Regions from separate parts of the Pseudomonas sp. Irchel s3a10 genome, predicted to be linked through region 2. Evidence: riboswitches for the same ligand, from Rfam matches in the RefSeq annotation. Region 2 holds a riboswitch; the other holds the start of a gene.
The links. A riboswitch is a leader RNA that binds a small molecule or an ion and turns the genes downstream of it on or off. The one in region 2 is predicted to bind cobalamin.

Region 1 (11,680 bases), on a different contig from region 2:
CCAGCACCAGCGTCACCACGGCAATCGGCCCGCTGCGCGGATCCTTCATGATCGTCAGCGTGCGCTCGCGATCACCGAAACCACCGAGCCAGGCATCGGCGCTGTCGGCCAGTCCGTCGAGGTGCAGCGCGCCGCTGAGCAGCACCCACGCCGTCAGCAACAGCGCCGCATGCAGCAACAACGGCGCGCCAGCCAATGCCAGGTTGAATGCCCAGAGGATCCCCCCGAACAGCAACCCCACCAGCGGATAAAACAACAGCGAACGCCCCAGCTGTTGCGGCTCCGGCATCCCCGGCAGACGAATCGGCAAGCTGCTGAGAAATTGCAGGGCGATCCACAGTGGCAGCATGTCAGTAACCTTCCTTGAGCACGCCATTGGCTTCGACGCTCAGCGCAAACAGCGAAGCATGCGCGACTTCGACATTGAGCAACTGCTCACGCGGCAAACCACGGGCCTGCGCCAGCAACAGACGCATCACGCCGCCATGACTGATCAGCAACACGCGCTCGCCGGCGTAAGCCTGATGCAAACGCGCAACCGCACCGAGTACCCGATCGGCAAAATCGCTGACCGGCTCACCCTGCGGCGGCGTGAACGCATACGGATCGGCCCAGAACAACCCCAGCGCCTCGGCATCGGTTTCCATCAATGCCGCTGCGCTCTGGCCTTCCCAGGTACCGAAATGCAGTTCTTGCAGATCATTTTCCAGCTGCACCGGCAGATTCAGTTGCTCGCCCAGCTCTGCGGCGAACCGTGCGCAACGCTGCAGCGGCGAACTGATCAGCCGATCCCACGGCCCGCCCGCGACCACGGCGGCACGCATCTGCGCCCAACCTTTTTCGGTGAGCGCATCATCGAGACTGCCGCGCAAACCGCCGCCCAGTTCAGTCTCACCGTGGCGCAGCAGATCCAGACGCAACGTCATGCCGGACGATCCGCCACCGCGGCTTCGGCGAACGTCGCCATCTGCCCGTGAAGGTCACAGGCCAGACGCAACAGCGGCACGGCCAACGCCGCCCCGCTGCCCTCGCCCAGACGCAAACCGAGTTCCAGCAGCGGCTCGGCATTGAGGGCTTCCAGCACGTGATGATGGCCCGGCTCGGCACCACGATGACCGAACAAGAGCCACTCGCGGCAAGCCTGATTCAGCCGCACCGCGACCAACGCAGCGACCGTGCAGATAAAGCCGTCGACCAGCACCGCGACGCCTTCCTGCGCACAGGCCAGATACGCTCCTACCAATGCGGCAATTTCAAACCCGCCGAGGTTGAACAGAGTTTGCAGCGCATCGCCACGTTGCGCCGCGTGCAGCGCCAGTGCGCGCTCGATCACTTGCGCTTTATGGCTGACGCCTTCGGCATTCAACCCGGTGCCGGGACCGGTCAGGTGCACCACCGGGCAATCGAGCAAGGCACACGCCAGCGCACTGGCGGCAGTGGTGTTGCCGATGCCCATTTCGCCGCCGATGAACAACTGCGCGCCGGCCGCTTTGGCGCGCAGCACGCTGTCGCGACCGGCCTGCAAGGCGAGTTCGCCCTGTGCCTGGGTCATCGCCGCGCCCTTGGCGAAATTCGCCGTGCCCGGGCCGATGTTCAGATGGCGCACGCCCGGCAGATTCAACGACGGCGTCACGGTGCCCAGATCGACCACTTCCAGCTGCGCATCGAGCTGGCGCGCCAGCACGCTGATTGCCGCGCCGCCGCTGACGAAGTTGAGCAGCATCTGCCCGGTGACTTCCTGCGGGAACGCGGAAACGCCTTCCGCGACCACCCCGTGATCACCGGCGAAAATCGCGATCCAGACCTGCTTAAGGGTCGGCTTGATCTGCCCCTGCAACCCGGCCAATTGCACCGCCACGCTTTCGAGGCGACCGAGGGAGCCGGCCGGTTTGGTCAGTTGCTGTTGGCGCGCGGCCGCTTGTTCAACGATCTCGGCATTCACGGATTGGCACGGGTTCAACCACCACGCTTGAGTCATAACGCAGGTCCTTTCAGGGTCAGGGGCAGGCCGGCGACCGTCAGGACGACTCGCTGACAACGCTCGGCCAGAGCTTGATGCAGCCAACCGGCTTCATCGACGTAGCGGCGAGTCAATTCGCCCAGCGGCACAACACCCATTCCGGTCTCGTTGCTGACAAAAATGATTTCTCCCGGCAATGACGCCAGGCAGTCCAGCAGGGCGTCGCGCTCGGCGGCGAGACGCGCGGCGTCATCGAGCATCAGCAGGTTGGTCAGCCACAGGGTCAGGCAGTCGACCAGCAGGCAACGCTCGGCACTGGCGTTCTCGCGCAGGACGCGGGCCAGTTCCAGCGGCTCTTCGATCAGCGCCCATTCGGCCGGACGCCGGGCGCGGTGATGGGCGACCCGCTCGTTCATTTCGCCGTCCAGCGGTTGGCTGGTGGCGATGTAAGTGACCGCCAGATGGCTGTCGCTGGCGAGTTTTTCCGCGAGGCGACTTTTGCCGGAGCGGGCGCCGCCGAGGATCAGTTGGAGCATGGGGACATCCTGAAAATTATGTGTTGAGGCAAACGACCTCTTCGCGAGCAAGCCCGCTCCCACCCTGGAATGTATTCTCATGTTGGAGCATGGGAACATCCCGAATTATGTGCTGAGACAACCGGCCTCTTCGCGAGCAGGCTCGCCCCCACATGGGAATGCCTTCTCATGTGGGAGCGGGCTTGCTCGCGAAGAGGCCGTAACAGCCAGCCTAAATCCCGCAGAGCTGACGCAGCAGCCCGGTATCCAGATGCTGCTCCACCAGATCCGCCAGCCGCTCGATATCGCGCTCGCGCAAGCCGTGGTAATCCACTTCCTGCACATCGCTCAACCCGGCCCAGCGCAGCAACGCGGCACTGGCTTGCGGTGATTCGAACAAGCCATGCAGATAGGTGCCGAACACCTGCCCGTCCGGACTCTGTGCGCCGTCGCAACGACCGTCATCCAGATGCACCGCCGCATTCTCCAGCGCCGACCCTACCGTCACGCCGGCATGGATTTCATAGCCACTGACCTCGGCGTTTTCCAGCGCCAGACGTCCGCGTACATTGCGCAACTGCTTCTCGGCTTCCAGCGTGGTTTCGAACGCCAGTAAACCCAGACCTGCACTGGAACCCGGCGCGCCTTCCAGGCCCAGCGGATCGTGCACCTGCTCACCGAGCATTTGCAGCCCGCCGCAGATCCCCAGCAACTTGCCGCCATACCGCAAGTGCCGATTGATCGCCGTGTCCCAGCCATTGGCACGCAAATACGCGAGGTCGCTGCGCACGCTTTTCGAGCCGGGCAGGATGATCAGGTCGGCGGCAGGAATCGCCTGCCCCGGGCCGATGAATTGCAGATCGACCTGCGGATGCAGTCGCAGCGGATCGAAGTCCGTGTGGTTGCTGATGCGGGGTAGCACCGGCACCACCACTTTCAGCACTTGCTCGGCCTTGTCGGTCTGACGTTGATCGATGCCGTCCTCGGCCTCCAGATGCAGGTCCATCACGTATGGCAATACGCCGACCACCGGTTTGCCGGTGCGCTGTTCCAGCCAGTCGAGGCCCGGTTGCAGCAAGGCGATGTCACCGCGAAAACGGTTGATGATGAAGCCCTTGACCCGTGCCTGTTCGCTCGGCGACAGCAGCTCCAGCGTGCCGACCAGATGCGCGAAAACGCCGCCGCGATTGATGTCGGCAATCAGCAGCACCGGGCAATCCACCGCTTCGGCAAAGCCCATGTTGGCGATGTCACCGGCACGCAGATTGATCTCGGCCGGCGAGCCGGCGCCTTCGACCATCACCAACGGATACGCCGCGCTCAACCGCTCGTGCGAGGCGAGCACCGCTTGCATGGCGATGGCTTTGTAGTCGTGATAGGCCACCGCGTTCATGCTGGTGACCGCACGGCCATGGATGATCACCTGCGCGCCGGTGTCGCTGTTGGGCTTGAGCAGCACCGGGTTCATGTCGGTGTGCGGTTCGAGATGCGCCGCTTGCGCCTGCACGGCTTGCGCACGGCCGATCTCGCCGCCGTCGGCGGTCACCGCGCTGTTGAGCGCCATGTTCTGCGGTTTGAACGGCACCACCGCCACGCCCTGACGGGTTGCCCAGCGGCACAGCGCCGTCACCAGCGTGCTTTTACCGGCGTCGGACGTGGTGCCTTGAACCATCAAGGTTGTCATTGGTTTTCCTTGGCGAAAGCTTGCAGCGCTTGTTCGAGACGCGCTTCTTCAGCGGCGTTGGCCGGCAGACCAAAACGCAGGCTGCTGTTGTGGGTGAAGATGCGCAGGAGGATGCCGCGTCGGGCCATGAACTCGTGCAGCACAGGCGCGCGCTCGGTGATCAGCCACTGGAACAACGCGCAACCACCGTGGGGTTTGAAGCCGTAGCGCTCCAGCAGCAAAGCCAGACGTTCACTGGCTTCATCGCTGCGAATGCGTTGCCGGGTGTGCGCTTCGGTGTCTTGCAGACAGGCCTGGCCGAGCACCCGCGTCGGCCCGCTGACCGCCCAGGGTCCGACCTGCTCCGCGAGCAATCTGAGCAACTTGCGCTCGGCCAGCACAAAGCCCAGACGCACCCCCGCCAGACCGAAAAACTTGCCGAACGAACGCAACACGATCAGGCCAACTTGATGGGTATGCGACGCCAGACTCAGCTGCGGCGTGTTGTCCATGAATGCTTCATCGACCACCAGCCAGCCGCCGCGCTGGGCCAGCCGCGCGTGCCAGTCGAGCAGCCGCGCCGGGGTCAGGCTCAGGCCGGTGGGATTGTTCGGATTGACCACCACCAGCACGTCGAGGCTGTCGAGAAAGAATTCCACTTCCTGCTCCAGCACTTCGCGCACGATGTAACCGCTGCGGCGCCAGGCTTCGGCGTGCTCGGCATAACACGGCGACAACACACCGACCTTGCCGGCGCGGCGCAAACGCGGCAGCAACTGAATCGCCATCTGCGAACCGGCCACCGGCAGCACCTGCGCGGCGCCGTAGTAATCGCACGCAGCCTGCTCCAGCCCGTCATCGGTTTCCGGCAAGCGTGCCCAGGCGCGCAGCGGAATCTCCGGCACCGCAAACGGCCACGGCGCGAGGCCGCTGGAGAGGTCGAGCCAGTCAGCCTCGGCAATCCCGTAATCGAGTGCAGCCTTGCGCAGCCGGCCACCGTGCTCAAGCATAGAATTCAGCCCCCACGCAGAGAATCAGCAGCCATAACCATACCCCGCGCTGGACCAATTGCCAGCCGCGATCAATCGAATCGGCATCCGCCGGCGGACCTTCACCCAGTTGCGGACGCTCATGCAGTTCGCCGTGATAGATCGCCGGGCCGCCCAGTTCGACATTCAACGCACCGGCACCGGCCGCCATCACCGGACCGGCATTCGGGCTGTCCCATTGCGGCCCTTGGCTGCGCCAGCATTTCCAGGCAAGCCGGGTGTTGCCCAGCAGCGCATAGGTCAGCGCCACCAACCGGGCCGGAATGTAGTTGAGCACGTCGTCGATTTTTGCCGCGCACCAGCCGAAGCGCTCGAAGCGCTCATTGCGATAGCCCCACATCGCGTCGAGCGTATTGCTCAAACGATAGAGCACCACGCCCGGCGCTCCGGCCACGACAAACCAGAACAGCGCGGCGAACACCGCGTCGCTGCCGTTTTCCAGCACCGATTCGGTGGCGGCACGGGCGACCGCGGTGCTGTCCAGTTCGCTGGTCTGGCGACTGACCAGGTAGCCGACACGCTTGCGCGCTTCTTCCAGATCATCAGCGCGCAAGGCGGCGGCTACCGGCGCGACATGCTCACCGAGGCTGCGCATGCCGAGGGCGCAATACAGCGCAAGAATCTCGACGATCCAGCCCACGTAAGGCGCCCAGGAAAACGCGGTGGCGAGCAAGGTCAGCGGCAGCACCGCGATCACCCAGGCGGTGACCCCGTGACTGCGCCAGCCACGCCCGCCCGCATTGAAACGGCGCTCGATGCGCCCGGCAAAATTGCCGAACGCTACCAGCGGATGCCAGCGTTTCGGTTCACCCAGCAGCGCATCCAGCGCGACCGCGGCGACACTCAACAACGCCACACTCATTGACTCACTCCCCAATAATTTTCGTACAGCAACTCATTGAGCGGCCGCGCCTGCGCCCACCCTTCGAGTACCAGCATCGGCGCCGGATAGAATGCCTTGACCGGCCCCAGGCACAACACCGCCAGCGGCTTGGCCCCGGCCGGCAACTGCAGCAGATCGGCCAGTGCCTGCGGTTCGAACAGCGACACCCAGCCCATGCCCAATCCTTCGGCACGGGACGCCAGCCACAGATTCTGAATCGCGCAGGACAGCGAGGCCATGTCCATTTCCGGCAGCGTACGACGGCCGAAAATGTGTTTTTCGCGATCGTCCATCAGCGCCGCGACCAACACTTCGGCGCAATCATTGATGCCTTCGACCTTGAGCTTCATGAACTCGTCGCTACGCTCGCCGAGGGCTTCGGCGGTACGCACGCGTTCTTCTTCGACGAGGTTCCGGATCTGCCCGCGCAAGCCGCGATCGCTGATGCGGATGAAGCGCCATGGCTGCATCAGGCCGACGCTGGGCGCCTGATGCGCGGCTTCGAGCAGGCGGCGCAGCAGCTCCGGCTCGACCGTGCCGCCGGTGAAGTGGCGCATGTCGCGGCGTTCGGCGATGACTTTATAGACCGCTGTGCGCTCGACCTCAGTGAATGCGTTGTTGCTCATGGCCTCTTCGCGAGCAAGCCCGCTCCCACAGGGGTTAGGTGATCCAATGTGGGAGCGGGCTTGCTCGCGAAAGCGGCCTCAAGATCTGGCACAAACAGTGCCGCGATAGCCGCAGGATTCGACGGAAAGTAGAAATGCACGTACGACGCCGTCATCCGCCCTTCCCGATATACCGCCTCGGCTCCGCGCCCGCCATTCGGGCTCAGGCCCCGGGCGATCGGCGTCAGCTCAGTGGTGGTCAGGGAATGGTGATAGGTGTGGCCGCGCAACGAGCCTTCCGGCAGATCCACCGCTTGCAGTGCCAGTGCCGCCAGACGTTTTTGCATTACCGCCTCACCGCGCAGCAGCCCGACCAGTTCGGCGCGGGTGCCGTCGACATCGGTCAACGCGTCGAGCAGGTAGAGCATGCCGCCGCACTCGGCGAGCAACGGCTTGCCGGCGGCGTGGTGCGCACGGATCGCATCGAGCATCGCGGTGTTTTGCGATAACGCGACATGGTGCAATTCCGGATAACCACCGGGCAGATACAGACTGTCGGCCTCGGGCAATTGCGTATCGCGGATCGGCGAGAAGAAACTCAACTCGGCGCCCATCGCCCGTAGCAGGTCGAGACTGGCGCCGTAGGTGAAGGCAAAGGCCTCATCGCGAGCGACGGCGATGCGCACGCCGTCGAGCAGCGGTTCGGCAGGGATCACTTCAGGTGCGGCAAATTCCACGGCCGGTGGCAGCGCTACCTCGCAACTGCTGGCCAAGGCTTCGGCGGCGGCGTCGAGACGCAGGTCGAGATCATTCAGTTCGCTGGCCTGCACCAGACCGAGGTGCCGGCTCGGCAACTCGATCCCGGTCTCGCGGGACAGCGCGCCGTACCAGCGCAGACCTTCGGTGAGGCTGCCTTCGAGCAACTGTGCATGACGCAAGGTGCCGACACGGTTGGCCAGCACGCCGGCGAATGGCAGGTCCGGCTGATACTTCGCCAAACCCAGTGCCAGGGCGCCAAAGGTCTGGGCCATGGCGGTACCGTCGATCACGCCGAGCACCGGCACGCCGAAATGCCGCGCCAGATCAGCGCTCGATGGTGTGCCGTCGAACAGGCCCATCACGCCTTCGATCAGGATCAAATCGGCTTCGGCGGCGGCTTCCCACAACAGACGGCGACTTTCCTGCTCGCCGACCATCCACATGTCCAGTTGATACACCGGCGCACCGCTGGCGCGCTCGAGAATCATTGGGTCGAGGAAGTCCGGGCCGCACTTGAACACGCGCACCTTGCGCCCCTGGTTGCGATGCAAGCGAGCGAGCGCGGCGGTGACGGTGGTCTTGCCCTGACCGGAGGCCGGCGCGGCAATCAGTACCGCCGGGCAGTGACGTGGTTGATTCAAAGTTCGACGCCTTTCTGCGCTTTGATGCCGGCCTGGAAGGCGTGTTTGAGCATGCCCATTTCGGTGACGGTATCGCCCATCTCGATCATTTCCGGCTTGGCCGCGCGACCGGTGACGATCACGTGCTGCATCGGCGGACGCGCCTGCAAGTCGCTGAGCACCTGATCAAGATCGAGGTAGCCGTGCTTGAGGGCGATGTTCAGTTCGTCCAGCACCACCAGGCCGATCGACGGATCGCGCAGCAGTTCGCGGGACACTGCCCACGCGGCTTCGGCGGCGGCGATGTCACGCTGGCGATCTTGGGTTTCCCAAGTGAAACCCTCGCCCATCACGTGAAAACGCACTTGCTCGGGGAAGCGGCGGAAGAACAGTTCTTCGCCGGTGCTGTTGCGACCCTTGATGAACTGCACCACACCGCACTGCATGCCGTGGCCCATGGCGCGGGCGAGCATGCCGAACGCCGAGCTGCTTTTGCCTTTGCCATTGCCGGTCAGCACCAGCACCAGGCCGCACTCGTCAGGCGAATTGGCGATGCGTTCGTCGATCACGGCTTTTTTGCGCTGCATACGCGCCAGATGGCGTTCGTCGCGCTCGGGGGAATCGGTCATTGGGGGAGCTCTCCGTTGAGGCTGGATAACGGCGGGCAGGCACAAGAATAGACGGCAAAAAGCCTGGCATCGCCCACCGTGATGCCGCTGGATGGATCAGGCCGGTCTCCGGGCTCATGAGCGGCGAATCGCCTGGCTGCGCGCCTTCCCGCTTCTGTCGAGGCAGTGGCTCAAGGCGCAGCTTTTACTCATTTACCGTTGCGGGGGCAGCGCCGGGATCGTGATCGTTCTTCGCCTGAAGACAACCCTCACCGGCTTCCCTGTTTCACTCTGTCGACACAGGTCACAGAGCACCTGAAACAAGCCGCGAAGGTTAGAGGGTTGGGGGTGGAGCGTCAATTAAAGAGGGGGCCGGCGGGCGAATAACTGCCGTCGATCAATTAACTGACGCCAATCTTGTGCCACACTGAGACAAGTGATATCAAAGAGCCATGCTTTTGTTTGAAAAAGCACACTACAACAATAAGGATGATGACGATGCAAGGCATGATCATCAGCAACCCGCGCCTGGAATTCCTGCGCCCGATGCTTGAACGCTGGTTTGACTGTATCGACCGCTACAACGCCATTCGCGGCGACAACGACACCCCTTACTGGCATGACGAGAAAGCCAATCTCGGATTGCTCTCCGCTGCGGCATGGATGGCCGAACTGGTAACCCTTTGCGACACCCCCACCCGTAAACAGAATGAGGAAGGCGAACGCAATGCCCGCGCCGACCTGTTCATCGCCGGCGCCGAAGACCGCGCCTACCTCCAGGCCACCCAGCGCTGGCCACGGGTCAACAACCTCAATCTGACCCAGGCCCTGCTGGACATCACCAGCGATGCCAAACGCATCAGCTTCGCCAGCGATCTCAAACTCGGCTGCCTGTTCGTCGCCCCGCAAAAGGCCCAGCACAGCGCCAGCCCCGAAGAACTGCAGGACATGGTCGACGACCTGCAAAAGGAACACTGCTGCGCGGTGGCCTGGTATTTCCCCTACGCCTACCGCAAGTTGCGCAGCGAAGCGGGCAACTATCACCCGGGCGTCGCCGTGCTGTTCAAAGAGGCCCGCGGTTGAGCGGTTGAACCATCGGGTGCGCAAGCTCCTCTATGATTAGGCAAGCATTCATAGGGAAGATCAGTAATGCGCAGAACCCAACTCGCTCTCGTCATCGCCCTCGCCGGAGGGCTCGCCGCCTGCGGTGAATCCTCCAGCCTGCAAGTTTCTGACGGCACCGGTCCGTCACCGAAGCTGCCTGAACCAAACAAAACCCTGATCCCGACGGTGAACATCGCCCCGGCGGTCGGCTGGCCTGCGGGCGGCAAACCGACTGCTGCGGCCGGTACGCAAGTCGCGGCATTCGCCGAAGGCCTCGATCACCCGCGCTGGCTCTACGTGCTGCCCAACGGTGACGTGCTGGTGGCGGAAACCAACGCCCCGCCCAAACCGGATGACAGCAGCGGTATTCGCGGCTGGGTGATGAAGAAAGTCATGGGCAAGGCCGGCGCTGGTGTGCCGAGCCCGAATCGCATCACCCTGCTGCGCGATGCCGACCACGACGGCGTGGCCGAGACCCGCACGGTGTTTCTGCAGAATCTCAACTCGCCGTTTGGCATGACCCTGGTCGGCAACGATTTGTACGTCGCCGACACCGATCGCCTGCTGCGCTTTCCCTACGAGCAAGGCGCGACCGAGATCAAGACGCAGCCGATCAAAGTCACCGACCTGCCGGGCGGCACCCTGAACCATCACTGGACCAAGAACGTCATCGCCAGCAAGGACGGCAACAAGCTGTACGTCACCGTCGGCTCGAACAGCAACGTCGGCGAGAATGGTCTGGATAAAGAAGAAGGACGTGCGGCGATCTGGGAAGTGGATCGCGCCACCGGCAACCACCGGATCTTCGCCTCGGGCATTCGCAACCCCAACGGCCTGGCGTGGGAACCCACCACAGGCGCGCTGTGGACAGCAGTCAACGAACGTGACGAGATCGGCAGCGATCTGGTGCCGGACTACATCACCTCGGTCAAGGACGGTGGCTTCTATGGCTGGCCATTCAGCTACTACGGTCAGCACGTGGATGTGCGGGTGAAGCCGCAGAATCTGGATCTGGTGGCCAAGGCTATCGCCCCGGACTACGCCGTCGGCCCGCATACCGCCTCGCTGGGCCTGACCTTCGCTGAAGGCAACAGCCTGCCGGCGCAGTTCAAGGAGGGCGCGTTCATCGGCCAGCACGGCTCGTGGAACCGTAAACCGCACAGTGGCTATAAAGTGATTTTCGTACCATTCGCCGCCGGCAAGCCGAATGGAGCACCGGTGGATGTGCTCACCGGTTTCCTCGACAAGGACGAGAACGCGCTGGGTCGCCCGGTAGGCGTGGTGATCGACCAGCAAGGTGGTTTGCTGGTAGCAGATGATGTGGGGAACAAGGTTTGGCGAGTGTCGTCGGCCAAGTAACTTTTGCCTGACCTGAAACAACTGTAGGAGTGAGCCTGCTCGCGATGACGGTGCCACATTCAACATCAGTGTTGATTGATCAACCGCTATCGCGAGCAGGCTCACTCCTACATTGGATTGTGAGCTTTTTGAACTACGGGTTATGCGCCAGATGCTCCGGCTGCAACACCCGCTTGGCACTCAGATACGCCTTCTGCCAGTACGCCTTCGACAGGCTGTCCAGCTTCACCGTGCCGCCGGTTGCCGGCGCATGCACGAAGCGCCCTTCCCCAACGTAAATCCCCGCATGGCTGACCTGCGAGCCGCCATTGGTAGCGAAGAAGATCAGGTCGCCGGTCTGCAAACCCTCTTTGCCGACATTCGGCGCCTGCATCACGATCATCTCGCGCGTCGAACGCGGCAAGCTGATGCCGGCAGCATCACGGTAGACGAAACCGATCAGACCACTGCAATCGAACCCGGAGTCCGGTGTGTTGCCGCCCCAACGATAAGGCGTGCCGACCAGCCCCAGCGCGCGAAACAGCACGTCTTCAGCAGCCGGCGAAAAAGCCTGGG
Region 2 (11,680 bases):
CTTTTCGATGCCACCGATCACGTCGGGACGAGTGATCACCAGCAGGTCGTTGTTGCCCTTGACGTCACTCGGCCAGTCAGCGAAGCGTTTGCCGCGATAATCCTGCTCTTCGAGCTTGTAGCTCTGGATCATCGTGCCCATGCCGCCGTCGAGAATCAGGATGCGCTCTTTGAGGGCTTGCTTGAGAGCTTGAAGGCGGACGCTGCGATCGGACATTGGGACTACTCGAAAAGACCATGACGAAGGGGCGGGATCATAACAAACCTGTGCGCTTTTGGAGCACGTGCTGCTTTTGCATGAATATCGTTCATGTTTGTACGAGCGTCATACTGTAGAATCGCGGGCGTTTTTTTCACGATCGGGATCATGGGCATGTCGTACCGCGTCATCAGCATTTTCTTGCTGTTTTTAAGCTGGGGCGCCATTGCGCAGGAACCCGCGATCTCACCTTCTATTTCATATACGCGTGATATCCAGCCAATCTTCACCGAGAAGTGTGTGGCCTGCCACGCCTGCTATGACTCGGCGTGCCAGCTCAATCTGGGCAGCGGTGAAGGCGCAGGGCGGGGCGCGAGCAAGATGCCGGTCTACGACGGCGAACGCACCCAGGCGGCGCCGACCACGCGGCTGTTCTACGACGCCTTCGGCAAACGTGCCTGGCAGCAGAAAGGCTTTTATTCGGTACTCGATGCCCAGGGCAGCCAGGCGGCGCTGATGGCGCGGATGCTCGAACTGGGGCACAAAACTCCGCTGACCCCCAACGCCAAGTTGCCGGAAGACATGGTCCTCGGCCTGCAACGGGAAAACATGTGCGCGATGCCCGCCGAGTTTGACGGCTATGCCGGCGCCCACCCGAAAGAAGGCATGCCGCTGGCGGTGACCGGGCTGACCGATCAGCAATACCAGACCCTGCAGCGCTGGCTGGCGTCCGGTGCGCCGATCGACGAGCAGGGGCTGGCGCCGAGCGCCAAAGAAGCGCTGCAAATCGTCCAGTGGGAAAACCTGCTCAATGCGCCGGGCGCGCGGCAGAGTCTGGTCGGGCGCTGGCTGTTCGAACACTGGTACCTTGCGCACCTCTATTTCAAGGACGGCGAACCGGGGCACTACTTCCAGTGGGTGCGTTCGCGCACGCCAACCGGCCAGCCGATCGACCTGATCGCCACCCGTCGCCCGAATGACGATCCGGGTACTCAGGTGTATTACCGCTTGTGGCCGGTGCAAGGGGTGATCGTGCACAAGACCCACATCACCTATCCGCTGAGCGCGGCGAAGATGGCGCGGGTCAAGAGCCTGTTCTACAGCGGCAACTGGCAGGTCAATGCATTGCCGGGTTACGGCCCGCAGAGCCGGGCCAACCCGTTCGCCACGTTCGAGGCGATTCCGGCGCAGGCGCGTTATCAGTTCATGCTCGACAACGCCGAATACTTCGTCCGCACCTTTATTCGCGGGCCGGTGTGCCGTGGGCAGATTGCGACGGATGTGATCCGCGATAACTTCTGGGCGCTGTTCCAGGCTCCGGAACACGATCTGTACATCACCGATCCCAACTATCGCGGCCAGGCCACGCCGTTGTTGGCAATGCCGGGGCAGAACGATGACGTCGGCAGTGTCCTCAGTCTGTGGCACAACTACCGCAACAAGCGCAACGAATACGAAGCCCTGCGCCGTGACAGCTACGCCGAACTGCCGGCCCCGAGCTGGTCAACCTTGTGGGCCGGTAACGACAACGCGCTGCTGAGCATTTTCCGCCACTTCGACAGTGCGTCGGTGACCAAAGGCCTGATCGGCGAAGTGCCACAGACCATGTGGCTGTTCGACTATCCGCTGCTGGAGCGCACCTATTACCAGTTGGCGGTCAACTTCGATGTATTCGGCAACGTCTCCCATCAGGCGCAGACCCGCCTGTATTTCGACCTGATCCGCAACGGTGCCGAGCAGAACTTCCTGCGCCTGATGCCGGCCGATTCCCGCGAGGGCTACCTCAACGATTGGTATCAGAGCAGCGGCCAGTTCAAGATGTGGCTCGATTACGAAGCCATCGACGACGACAAGCCGACCGCACTGAAACTCGATGAGAAAGACCCGAAATTCGACTTCGCCATGCAGTTGCTGGGGCGTTATGGCGACCTCAATGCGCGGCCGGATCCGATCAACCGCTGTGACGGCGCCTATTGCTCGCGGCCGAATATCGACCCGGCCCTGCAAAATGCCGAGCAGGCGTTGAGCCGTCTGACTTCGCGCCCGGCCGCCGGTTTGAAGGTCATCGACCAATTACCGGAAGCGACCATGCTGCGCATCGAAACCCGCAGCGGCAAACGCGAGGTGTACAGCCTGCTGCGCAATCGCGCGCACAGCAACGTAGCGTTCCTGTTGGGCGAGTCGCTGCGCTATCAGCCAGGGCTGGACACCTTGACCATTTACCCGGGCGTGCTCAGCAGCTATCCGAACTTCATCTTCAACATTCCGGCCGAGCAAGTATCGGAATTTGTCGATGCCATGGAGAATGCCAAGGATGCCGATCGTTTCGAGAAAATCGTCGAACGCTGGGGGATCCGTCGCAGTCATCCGCAATTCTGGTTCTATTTCCACGACCTGAGCCAATACCTCCACGAAACTGACCCGGTGGAAGAGGGCGTGCTGGACATCAACCGCTACGAGAATCTTTGATCGTTTAATACAGGCCGACTGTCACAGCTTCAGGTAACTCACAAATCCCCTGTGGGAGCGGGCTTGCTCGCGAAGGCGTCAGTCCATTCAGAATGGTTGTCGCCTGACATGCCGTCATCGCGAGCAGGCTCACTCCTACAAGGGGTCGGTGGTGGTTTTGAGAGTTGTGTACGGGAGCCCCTCCAATGTTGATTTCAGTGCAGGCCCTGCGGGCGCTTGCCGCGTGGACGGTGGTCTGCCACCACTTCATGCAGATTTTCTTCGACTTCAAGGCCCGCGGCCCGGTCGGGCAGTTCTTCATCGACAAAGGCGCGGTCGGCGTCGATATTTTCTTTGTCATCAGCGGTCTGGTGATTTTCCTGTCCACCGAGGACAAGATTCTGCGGCCGGGGCAATTCCTGCTGTATCGGCTGTCGCGGATTGTCCCCGCGTACTGGCTGTACACGCTGTTGATGGCGTTGTTGGTGGTCTTCGCCCAGCCGCTGTTGCCGGATCAGACGGTGGATTGGGCGCATTTCCTCGCGTCGCTGTTATTCATCCCTGCACAAAACCCCGGCGGCTATGGGATCTATCCGACGCTGAATGTCGGCTGGACGCTCAATTACGAAATGCTCTTCTATGTGTTGTTTGCGTGTGCGCTGGTGTTCCGCTGGCAGGTGCGCTTGCTGGTGGTCGCCGCGTTGCTGTTTTCAGCATGTCAGGCGTTCGGCTGGCTCAACGAGTTTTACCGTTCCGATATCGTCTACGAGTTCTTGCTGGGGATCGGCATCGGCGTGCTCTACCGCCGGGGCTGGATTGGCGCCGGCCTGTGGCTGCCGCTGTTGGCGATGGGCGCCGCGTTGTTGGCGATCTATCACCTGGCACCGGCGCCAAGGCTGTTGAACTGGGGTGTGCCGAGTGCGGTGCTGGTGATGGCCTGCATGGCGCTGGAGCGCTACGTCGAGCGTAACTGGGTGATGAAATGGCTGGGTGACTGTTCCTATTCGGTGTATCTGATGCACGTGCTGGTACTGTCGGTTGGCGGTTTTATCGCGCGGCACTACGGGATCAATCCGTATCTGATGTTCATCGTCTGTGCGCTGGCCATTGGCGTGGGGTCATGGTTGAGCTACGAATGGGTGGAAAAGCGCAGCTATCAGTGGCTTAAAGCGCGGATCGATGGCGAACCGATGCGCGCACCTGTCGAGAATCTTTCCCGACAAAAATACTAGGACTTTGTCCGGCGCAATGATTGGCGTAAACTGCGCCCAAGCCTGCGAGGAGTTTCCATGACCGCTATTACCATTACCGACGCCGCCCACGATTACCTGGCCGATCTGCTCTCCAAGCAGAACACCCCGGGCATCGGCATCCGCGTCTTCATCACCCAGCCTGGCACCCAGTACGCCGAAACCTGCATTGCCTATTGCAAGCCGGGCGAAGAAAAACCTGAAGATACCGCGCTGGGGCTGAAAAGCTTCACCGCCTATATCGATTCGTTCAGCGAAGCGTTCCTTGACGACGCCGTCGTCGATTACGCCACCGACCGCATGGGCGGCCAGCTGACCATCAAGGCGCCAAACGCCAAAGTGCCGATGGTCAATGCCGACAGCCCGGTCAACGAGCGCATCAACTACTACCTGCAAACCGAAATCAACCCGGGGCTGGCCAGCCACGGCGGTCAGGTCAGCCTGATCGATGTGGTCGAGGACGGCATCGCCGTGTTGCAGTTCGGTGGTGGTTGTCAGGGCTGCGGCCAGGCCGACGTGACCTTGAAGGAAGGCATCGAGCGCACCTTGCTTGAGCGCATTCCAGAGCTCAAAGGTGTGCGCGACGTGACCGACCACACGCAGAAAGAAAATGCCTACTACTAAGGCGTTCGCTGCGGACATGAAAAACGGCGCCCCGTGAGCGCCGTTTTTTTATGGGTGAAGCAAAAGATCGCAGCCTTCGGCAGCTCCTACAGGGATACACATTCCAATGTAGGAGCTGCCGAAGGCTGCGATCTTTTGGCTTTCAGGGTCTGTAGAGGTGCGCATGCCCCGCGCGATACAGCGACGACTCGCTAAACACCTCACTGCCCAACACCCGACCCACCAGAATCAACGCTGTACGCCGAAACCCTTTGGCCGCAACCTTCTCGGCAATATCCTCCAGCGTCCCCACTACCCAGTCCTGATCCGGCCATGTCGCCCGGTGAATCACCGCAATCGGGCAATCCGCGCCGTAATGCGGCAGCAGTTCAGCGATGATCTTCTGCAAATGATTGACCCCCAGATGAATCGCCATGGTCGCGCCATGCTGCGCCAGACTGCTCAGTTCCTCACCCGCCGGCATCGCGGTCTTGTCCGCATAACGGGTCAGAATCACGCTTTGCGACACGTCCGGCAATGTCAGTTCCGCGCCAAGCAACGCCGCACACGCTGCGGTGGCGGTGACGCCGGGGATGATTTCGAACGGAATCTGCAACTCACGCAAATAACGAATCTGCTCGCCAATCGCGCCATACAGGCTCGGATCACCCGAATGCACCCGCGCCACGTCCTGGTCATTGGCATGGGCGGTTGTGATCAATTCAATGATCTGCTCCAGATGCAGTTCGGCGCTGTTGACCACGGTTTCGGCCTGATGCCCCTCCAGCACCGCGGCCGGCACCAGCGAGCCTGCGTAGATGATCACCGGGCAGCTGCGGATCAACCGCTGGCCTTTGACGGTGATCAGTTCCGGGTCGCCGGGGCCGGCGCCGATGAAGTAGACGGTCATGAAGAAATCCTGTGAAAAACGGGGCAGGGCAACGCTTCAGATGAAGATTGCTCATGATCAAACAGGGGGATTATCGGGATTTTACGCAGCGCCGGCCAATGCCAGTGTCGCCTGAGCGTATTTCTGCCGGGAAATCAGCAGTTTTGCCGGTGCCTGAATCAACTGCTCGGCAAGGGCCAGCGCGGCACTTTCCGCCACGCCGTAGCAACCGGTGCGCTCATAGGCAATTTGAGAATGGTGGCTGAGTCGCTGCTGGTAACTGGCCAATTCTTCGCTGCTGAAATACAACAGCGGCAGCGCCAACTGGCTGGCCAGTTCCTGCAAACCGGGTTCATCGCGTTTGAGATCGATGCTGGCCAGGGCCTTGACCGCTTCCAGCTCGATGCGATGCGCCTGCAACGCCTGATCGAGTAACGCGCGCAGCGTGCTGACCGGGCAGCCGCGCTGGCAGCCCAGGCCGACCACAAAGGTCGGCGCTGCGCGGTCATCGGTCATGCGTGGTACTGACCATCGCTTTTGCGGCGGAACAACCAGGCGCTGATCAGGCCCAGGGCCAGCCAGAACGCCACGTTGGTCAACTGCGAAGCGATTTTGAACTGGGTTTCCAGCGCTTCCGGAGCGAGCATCGAATGCACTTCCGGTTGCGGAGCGCCGATCACGTGCGGCACGGCGAGGATCGCCACGCCCAGCAACTTCATCAGCCAGTGGCGGCTGAACACAATCAACGCCAGGCCAACAGCAGTGGAGGCAGCGGTGCCGATCCACCAGGTTTGCCGCGAAGCCAGATCGGCTGCAGCGGTGCCCGGCAGTTCAGGCGGCAGGCCCAGGGTCGGCGCAAGGACGAAGGTCGCGTAGCCGGCCAGGCCCCAGAGCAGGCCTTGCGAGGTTTTGGACGGTGCACGCAAGGTGTACAGGCCGGCGAGCATCAGGGCGAAACCGACTGCCACCACCAGATTGCCGCCGGTGGTCGAGACCACACGTTGCCAGCCATCTTCCGGCTCCCAGGCTTCGGCGTCATGGGTGTGAGCGGCGGTGCCGGCGGCGTGTTCGTGAACGGCCACAGGTTCGGATTTCTCGAAGGTTTCGGCCTGCAGAATCAGCGGCGAGACCCAGAAGCTTTGCAGCAATGTCAGCAGCAGGGCGGCCAGCAGGCCGGTGAAACCTGCGGTTTGCGCGATACGCTTGATCATGTCGGCAGGTCTCAGTGGCACGGGAACGCGGCGCTGTGGCGGGTATCGTGAGCGGCGTTGTGCACCGCTTCGATGTGCGAGAAACCGGCGAAGTAAACGAGGCCGGCACCCAGGATCGACGCGAAAATCGCGGCGGTCAGGCGTTGGCTCAATGTGCTGGTGCTGGAGATTTTGTCGGTGTTGCTGCCGGTGCTGCTGATGATCGACATGGCGCTTCCCTTTGGAGTGTCAGCGGGTCAACAGAGCGCATGAAAACCCCTGCGGGTCGGGCACGCAGAGGTTCGAACAGCGCCCGCCCACCGCGGGTTTGTTATGTTCAGTGACGCAAAATGCGCACTGTGTGTTGCGGGCCGGTCTCCGGGCTCACGAGGGGTTGGCGTCTGGCCGACCTGCAAGCGTCACCTTCCCATGCCGTAATGGCACAGTGGATTTGACGCTTCGCTCGCTTACCGTTGCGGGGGCAGCACCGGACTGACATGGCTTTGAGTAAAGCACATGATTCACCGGTTTCCCGTTTCACCCTGTGAAGGGCACCCGTAACAAGTTGTGTAGGAGAGCATGGGTTGGGGATTTGAGTCAATTGGATGGGTATGGGGGTATATCCGTTGCTGCGGTAACGGCCACTTAGGGTTCCGCCCTTACGGCGGGTCACTTTTGGCAAACGCCCCAAAAGTAACCAAAAGGTCTATGCCCTGACGTTCGGCCCTCGCCTAGGCTCGGGTTCCTTCGCTGCGGGATTCATCCGGGGGGCAGCGCCTACGGTTTGCTTCGCTGCACCTCCTCTCGCTGTGTTTGGCTGCGCCAAACGGTCGCTGCGCTCCCACCCCCGGATAAATCCCTCCACTCAGCCTGCCGACGGGCCCTGAGATCAAAAGCGGTACTCGAGCTAACGCTCATCGTGTTGAGTGGGGCGGCTTCGCCGCATGGGGTGCACGCTTTCAGCCTGCTGGCGATGGCGGCCCGACAGCCGACCAATTTCCAACTGAACACACCCATTCCAACTGTGGGAGCGGGCTTGCTCGCGAAGGCGGCCTGACAGCCGACCAATTTCCAACGGAACACACTCATTCCAACTGTGGGAGCGAGCTTGCTCGCGAAGGCGGCCTGCCAGCCAACCAAACTCCAACTGAACACACCCAATCCCATGTAGGAGCTGCCGAAGGCTGCGATCTTTTGACCTGCTTTGGCTTTGGCTCTTGATGTGGCTTTTGATCTTTTGCCCCTTCGGCAGGCCGAGCGTAGGTGTCCATAAGGGGGAAGGCGCGCAGCGCCATGCGGCGAAGCCGCATACATCGAGAGGAGGTGCAGCGAAGCAAACCGGAGGCGATGCCCCCGGATGGACACCGTAGCGAGGGAACACTGAGCCTAAGCGAAGTGCCGTACGCCGGGGCAAAGCCTTTTGGGTTACCTTTTCGGCGTTTGGAAAAGGTGACTCGCTGTAAGAGCGAAACCGCCAGAGGCAACACCCGAAGGAACGGATATGCCCCCAAACCCCAAACCTCAAACCCGGCGTTTGGAAAAGGTGACTCGCTGTAAGAGCGAAACCGCCAGCGGCAACCCCCGCAGCAACGGATATGCCCCCAATCCAAAAAAAACCAAAGCATTGACCCATCCTCAAGCCATGCGTAGCCTTGCACCTTCGAGGTTCTTCGGCCCACGCCGAAGCTAAGAAGGGAACGCGGTCAAAGCCGCGGCTGCCCCCGCAACTGTGAACGGTGAAGTTCGTTGCCACGCCACTGCCAGCTCAATCCACTGAGCCCGCGGGAAGGCGCAACGAACGCCAGGCGCAAGGCCTGAACACCGTCAGCCAGGAGACCTGCCTCGTGACAGATTTCTCACTACAACCGGGCGGGGTGATCCGGTGGCGAATTCTTCCGCGCGCACGCTCGCAGCGGATCTCGTCCCGCATGCCCGCCACCTTGCCAAAGGGCATCCGATGAAAACACTGGCCAAACTCCCCGTCACCATCGTCACCGGTTTCCTCGGCTCGGGCAAAACCACCTTGCTGCGGCACATGCTCGACAACGCTCAGGGCCGTCGCATCGCGGTGATCGTCAACGAGTTCGGTGAGCTGGGCATCGACGGTGAAATCCTCAAGCAATGCACCATCGGCTGCACCGAAGAAGAAGCCACCGGCCGCGTCTACGAACTGGCCAACGGCTGCCTGTGCTGCACGGTGCAGGAAGAGTTCTTCCCGGTGATGCGTGAACTGGTCGCCCGTCGCGGCGATCTCGATCACATCCTTATCGAGACCTCCGGTCTGGCTCTGCCAAAACCGCTGGTACAAGCCTTCCAGTGGCCGGAAATCCGCAGCGCCTGCACCGTTGACGCGGTGATCACCGTGGTCGACAGCCCGGCAGTGGCCGCTGGCACCTTCGCCGCGTTCCCGGATCAGGTCGATGCCCAGCGCAAACTCGATCCGAATCTGGATCACGAATCGCCGCTGCACGAACTGTTCGCCGATCAACTGGCCAGCGCCGATCTGGTGATCCTCAACAAGGCCGACCAGACCAGCGCCGAAGATCTGGCTCGCGTTCGCGCCGAGGTCGCTGAAGAACTGCCGCCAGCGGTGAAAATCATCGAAGCCAGCAACGGTCGCCTGCCGCTGGACGTGCTGATCGGTCTCGGTGCCGGATCCGAAGAACATATCGACAGCCGCCACAGCCATCACGATCACCACCACGACGGTGATGACGACCACGATGACCACGATCACGACGCCTTCGATTCGATCTCGATCGAACTGCCGCAAGCCGACGAAAGCCTGCTGCTCGACGCGCTTACGCAACTGGTTGTGCAGCACGGCATCCTGCGCGTGAAGGGCTTCGCGGCGATTCCGAACAAGCCGATGCGCCTGTTGATTCAAGGCGTGGGCACGCGTTTCGACAAGCATTTCGACCGCCAGTGGGGCGCTGACGAAGCGCGCGTCACTCGTCTGGTGTTGATCGGTCAGGAACTCGACGCTGCGCAACTCGAAGCGCAACTGCGCGCCGCGCTCAGCGTTTAAGCCATGCACCTGCTCAGGACCCAGCCCGGCGGTTTCGTGTCGGATGACAACATTGCCGACCTTGGACAAACCCCCGCCGAGCTGGTGATCCTGTGCAGCGGCGATTCCAGCCTGGCGCTGCTCGCCGAAGCGGCGCAGCAACTGCCCGAGGATTACCCGAGCCTGCGCCTGGCCAATCCGATGCAGGTGCAGAACCACGCCTCGGTCGATCTGTATGTCGATGAGGTGCTGCGTCACGCCAAGGTCATTCTGATTTCGCTGCACGGCGGCATCGCTTATTGGCGTTACGGTGTCGAACGACTGGTGGAGTTGGCCGAGCGCGGGGTGCAGGTGATTCTGGTGCCGGGCGATGATCGTCCCGATCCGGAACTCAGCGACCTGAGCACCGTGCCCGCCGAAGATCGCGACCGCCTCTGGCAGTTCCTGCGTCAGGGCGGCATGGGCAATGCGCTGGATTTCTTTCATTGTCTGGCCAACCGCTGGCTGGCGCGCGACTACGCCTGGGGCGAACCGCAGGCGCTGCCGCGTACGGCGATTTACCACCCACAGAAAAACACCGCCGCACTGAGCGACTGGCAAGCCGAATGGCTGCCCGGTCAACCGGTCGCGGCGGTGTTGTTTTATCGCTCGCATTTGCAGGCGGCCAACACCGCGTTCATCGATGTGTTCTGCCAGCGCTTGCAGGCGGCAGGGCTCAATCCGTTGCCGATTGCCGTCGCCAGCCTGAAAGAACCCGGCTGCCTCAGTGTGGTCGAGGACTGGCTGGACGAGGTCGCGGCGGCGGTGATTCTCAACACCACCGGGTTCGCGCAGTCCAGTCCCGAAGCCCCACATCTGCGGCCATTTCGGCGCAATATTCCGGTGATTCAGGCGATCTGCGCTCAGGACAACGAACCCGGTTGGCGCGACAGCGAGCAGGGCCTTGGCCCGCGAGATCTGGCGATGCACATCGCTTTGCCGGAACTCGACGGGCGCATCATCAGTCGGCCGATCAGCTTCAAGGACCTGGCCTGGCGCAGCGAGCGCAGCCAGTCCGACGTAGTCTGCTACCGGGCGCAACCCGAACGCATGGATTTCGTCGCTGAACTGGCGCGGCGCTGGAGCGATCTGGCGCGGCTGCCGAACACGGAAAAACGCATCGCGCTAATCCTCGCCAACTACCCGACCCGTGACGGCAGGATCGGTAATGGCGTCGGTCTCGATACGCCGGCGGCGGCGTTGAATATCCTGCGCGCGTTGCAGGCGGAAGGCTTTCCGTTGACTGCTGAGTTGCCGGACAGCGGCACCGAACTGATCCAGCAATTGCTCGGCGGCGTCAGCAACGATCTCGACAGCATCGACCTGCGTCCGTGCCAGCAAAGCCTGGCGATGGACGCCTATCTGGCGATGTTCAATGCGCTGCCGCAGGCCAATCGCGCGGCAGTGCTGGAACGCTGGGGCGCGCCGCAAAACGATCCGATGTGCCGCGACGGGCGGATGATGATCGCCGGGCTGCGCTTTGGCCTGACCTTCGTCGGCATTCAACCGGCGCGCGGTTATCAGGTCGATCCGAGTGCGGTGTATCACGACCCGGATCTGGTGCCGCCGCACGGCTATCTGGCGTTCTATTTCTGGCTGCGCAACACCTACGCCGCGCACGCGGTGATTCACGTCGGCAAGCATGGCAACCTCGAATGGTTGCCGGGCAAGGGCGTCGGCCTTTCGGAGAATTGCTGGCCGGACGCGCTGCTCGGGCCGCTGCCGAACATCTATCCGTTTATTGTCAACGACCCGGGCGAGGGCGCCCAGGCCAAACGGCGCACGCAAGCGGTGATCATCGACCACCTGATGCCGCCGCTGACCCGCGCCGAAACCTACGGCCCGTTGCGCAATCTGGAACTGTTGGCCGACGAATATTACGAAGCGCAACTGCTCGATCCGCGTCGTGCGCGGGAGCTGCAGCGCGACATCCTGCAACTGGTGCGCGAGACGCAGATCGACCGTGAACTGCAACTCGACGCCGGTCTGGACAGCGACGCCGATGCAGCGATCTGGCTGCCGCGTCTGGACACCTATCTGTGTGATCTGAAGGAAT

Region 1: it holds a riboswitch for cobalamin, as region 2 does, so the genes downstream of both, cobO (cob(I)yrinic acid a,c-diamide adenosyltransferase) here and cobW (cobalamin biosynthesis protein CobW) in region 2, are expected to answer to the same signal.

What each region holds. Positions count from the first base shown of each region.
Region 1 is NZ_FYDR01000008.1:188,178-199,857, reverse strand. It holds gene CKW11_RS22450 (adenosylcobinamide-GDP ribazoletransferase) at 1-349, opposite strand, end outside; gene cobC (alpha-ribazole phosphatase family protein) at 351-926, opposite strand; gene cobT (nicotinate-nucleotide--dimethylbenzimidazole phosphoribosyltransferase) at 923-1,978, opposite strand; gene cobU (bifunctional adenosylcobinamide kinase/adenosylcobinamide-phosphate guanylyltransferase) at 1,975-2,496, opposite strand; gene CKW11_RS22430 (cobyric acid synthase) at 2,708-4,159, opposite strand; gene cobD (threonine-phosphate decarboxylase CobD) at 4,156-5,148, opposite strand; gene cbiB (adenosylcobinamide-phosphate synthase CbiB) at 5,141-6,049, opposite strand; gene bluB (5,6-dimethylbenzimidazole synthase) at 6,046-6,696, opposite strand; gene CKW11_RS22410 (cobyrinate a,c-diamide synthase) at 6,693-8,075, opposite strand; gene cobO (cob(I)yrinic acid a,c-diamide adenosyltransferase) at 8,072-8,683, opposite strand; cobalamin riboswitch at 8,765-8,996, opposite strand; gene CKW11_RS22400 (hypothetical protein) at 9,161-9,745, shown strand; gene CKW11_RS22395 (sorbosone dehydrogenase family protein) at 9,812-11,125, shown strand; gene CKW11_RS22390 (C40 family peptidase) at 11,259-11,680, opposite strand, start outside.
Region 2 is NZ_FYDR01000001.1:599,481-611,160, reverse strand. It holds gene metH (methionine synthase) at 1-216, opposite strand, end outside; gene CKW11_RS02750 (fatty acid cis/trans isomerase) at 373-2,667, shown strand; gene CKW11_RS02745 (acyltransferase) at 2,853-3,878, shown strand; gene nfuA (Fe-S biogenesis protein NfuA) at 3,936-4,520, shown strand; gene cobM (precorrin-4 C(11)-methyltransferase) at 4,663-5,409, opposite strand; gene CKW11_RS02730 (cobalamin biosynthesis protein) at 5,491-5,904, opposite strand; gene CKW11_RS02725 (CbtA family protein) at 5,901-6,599, opposite strand; gene CKW11_RS02720 (CbtB domain-containing protein) at 6,611-6,808, opposite strand; cobalamin riboswitch at 6,930-7,152, opposite strand; cobalamin riboswitch at 8,225-8,438, shown strand; gene cobW (cobalamin biosynthesis protein CobW) at 8,536-9,606, shown strand; gene cobN (cobaltochelatase subunit CobN) at 9,610-11,680, shown strand, end outside.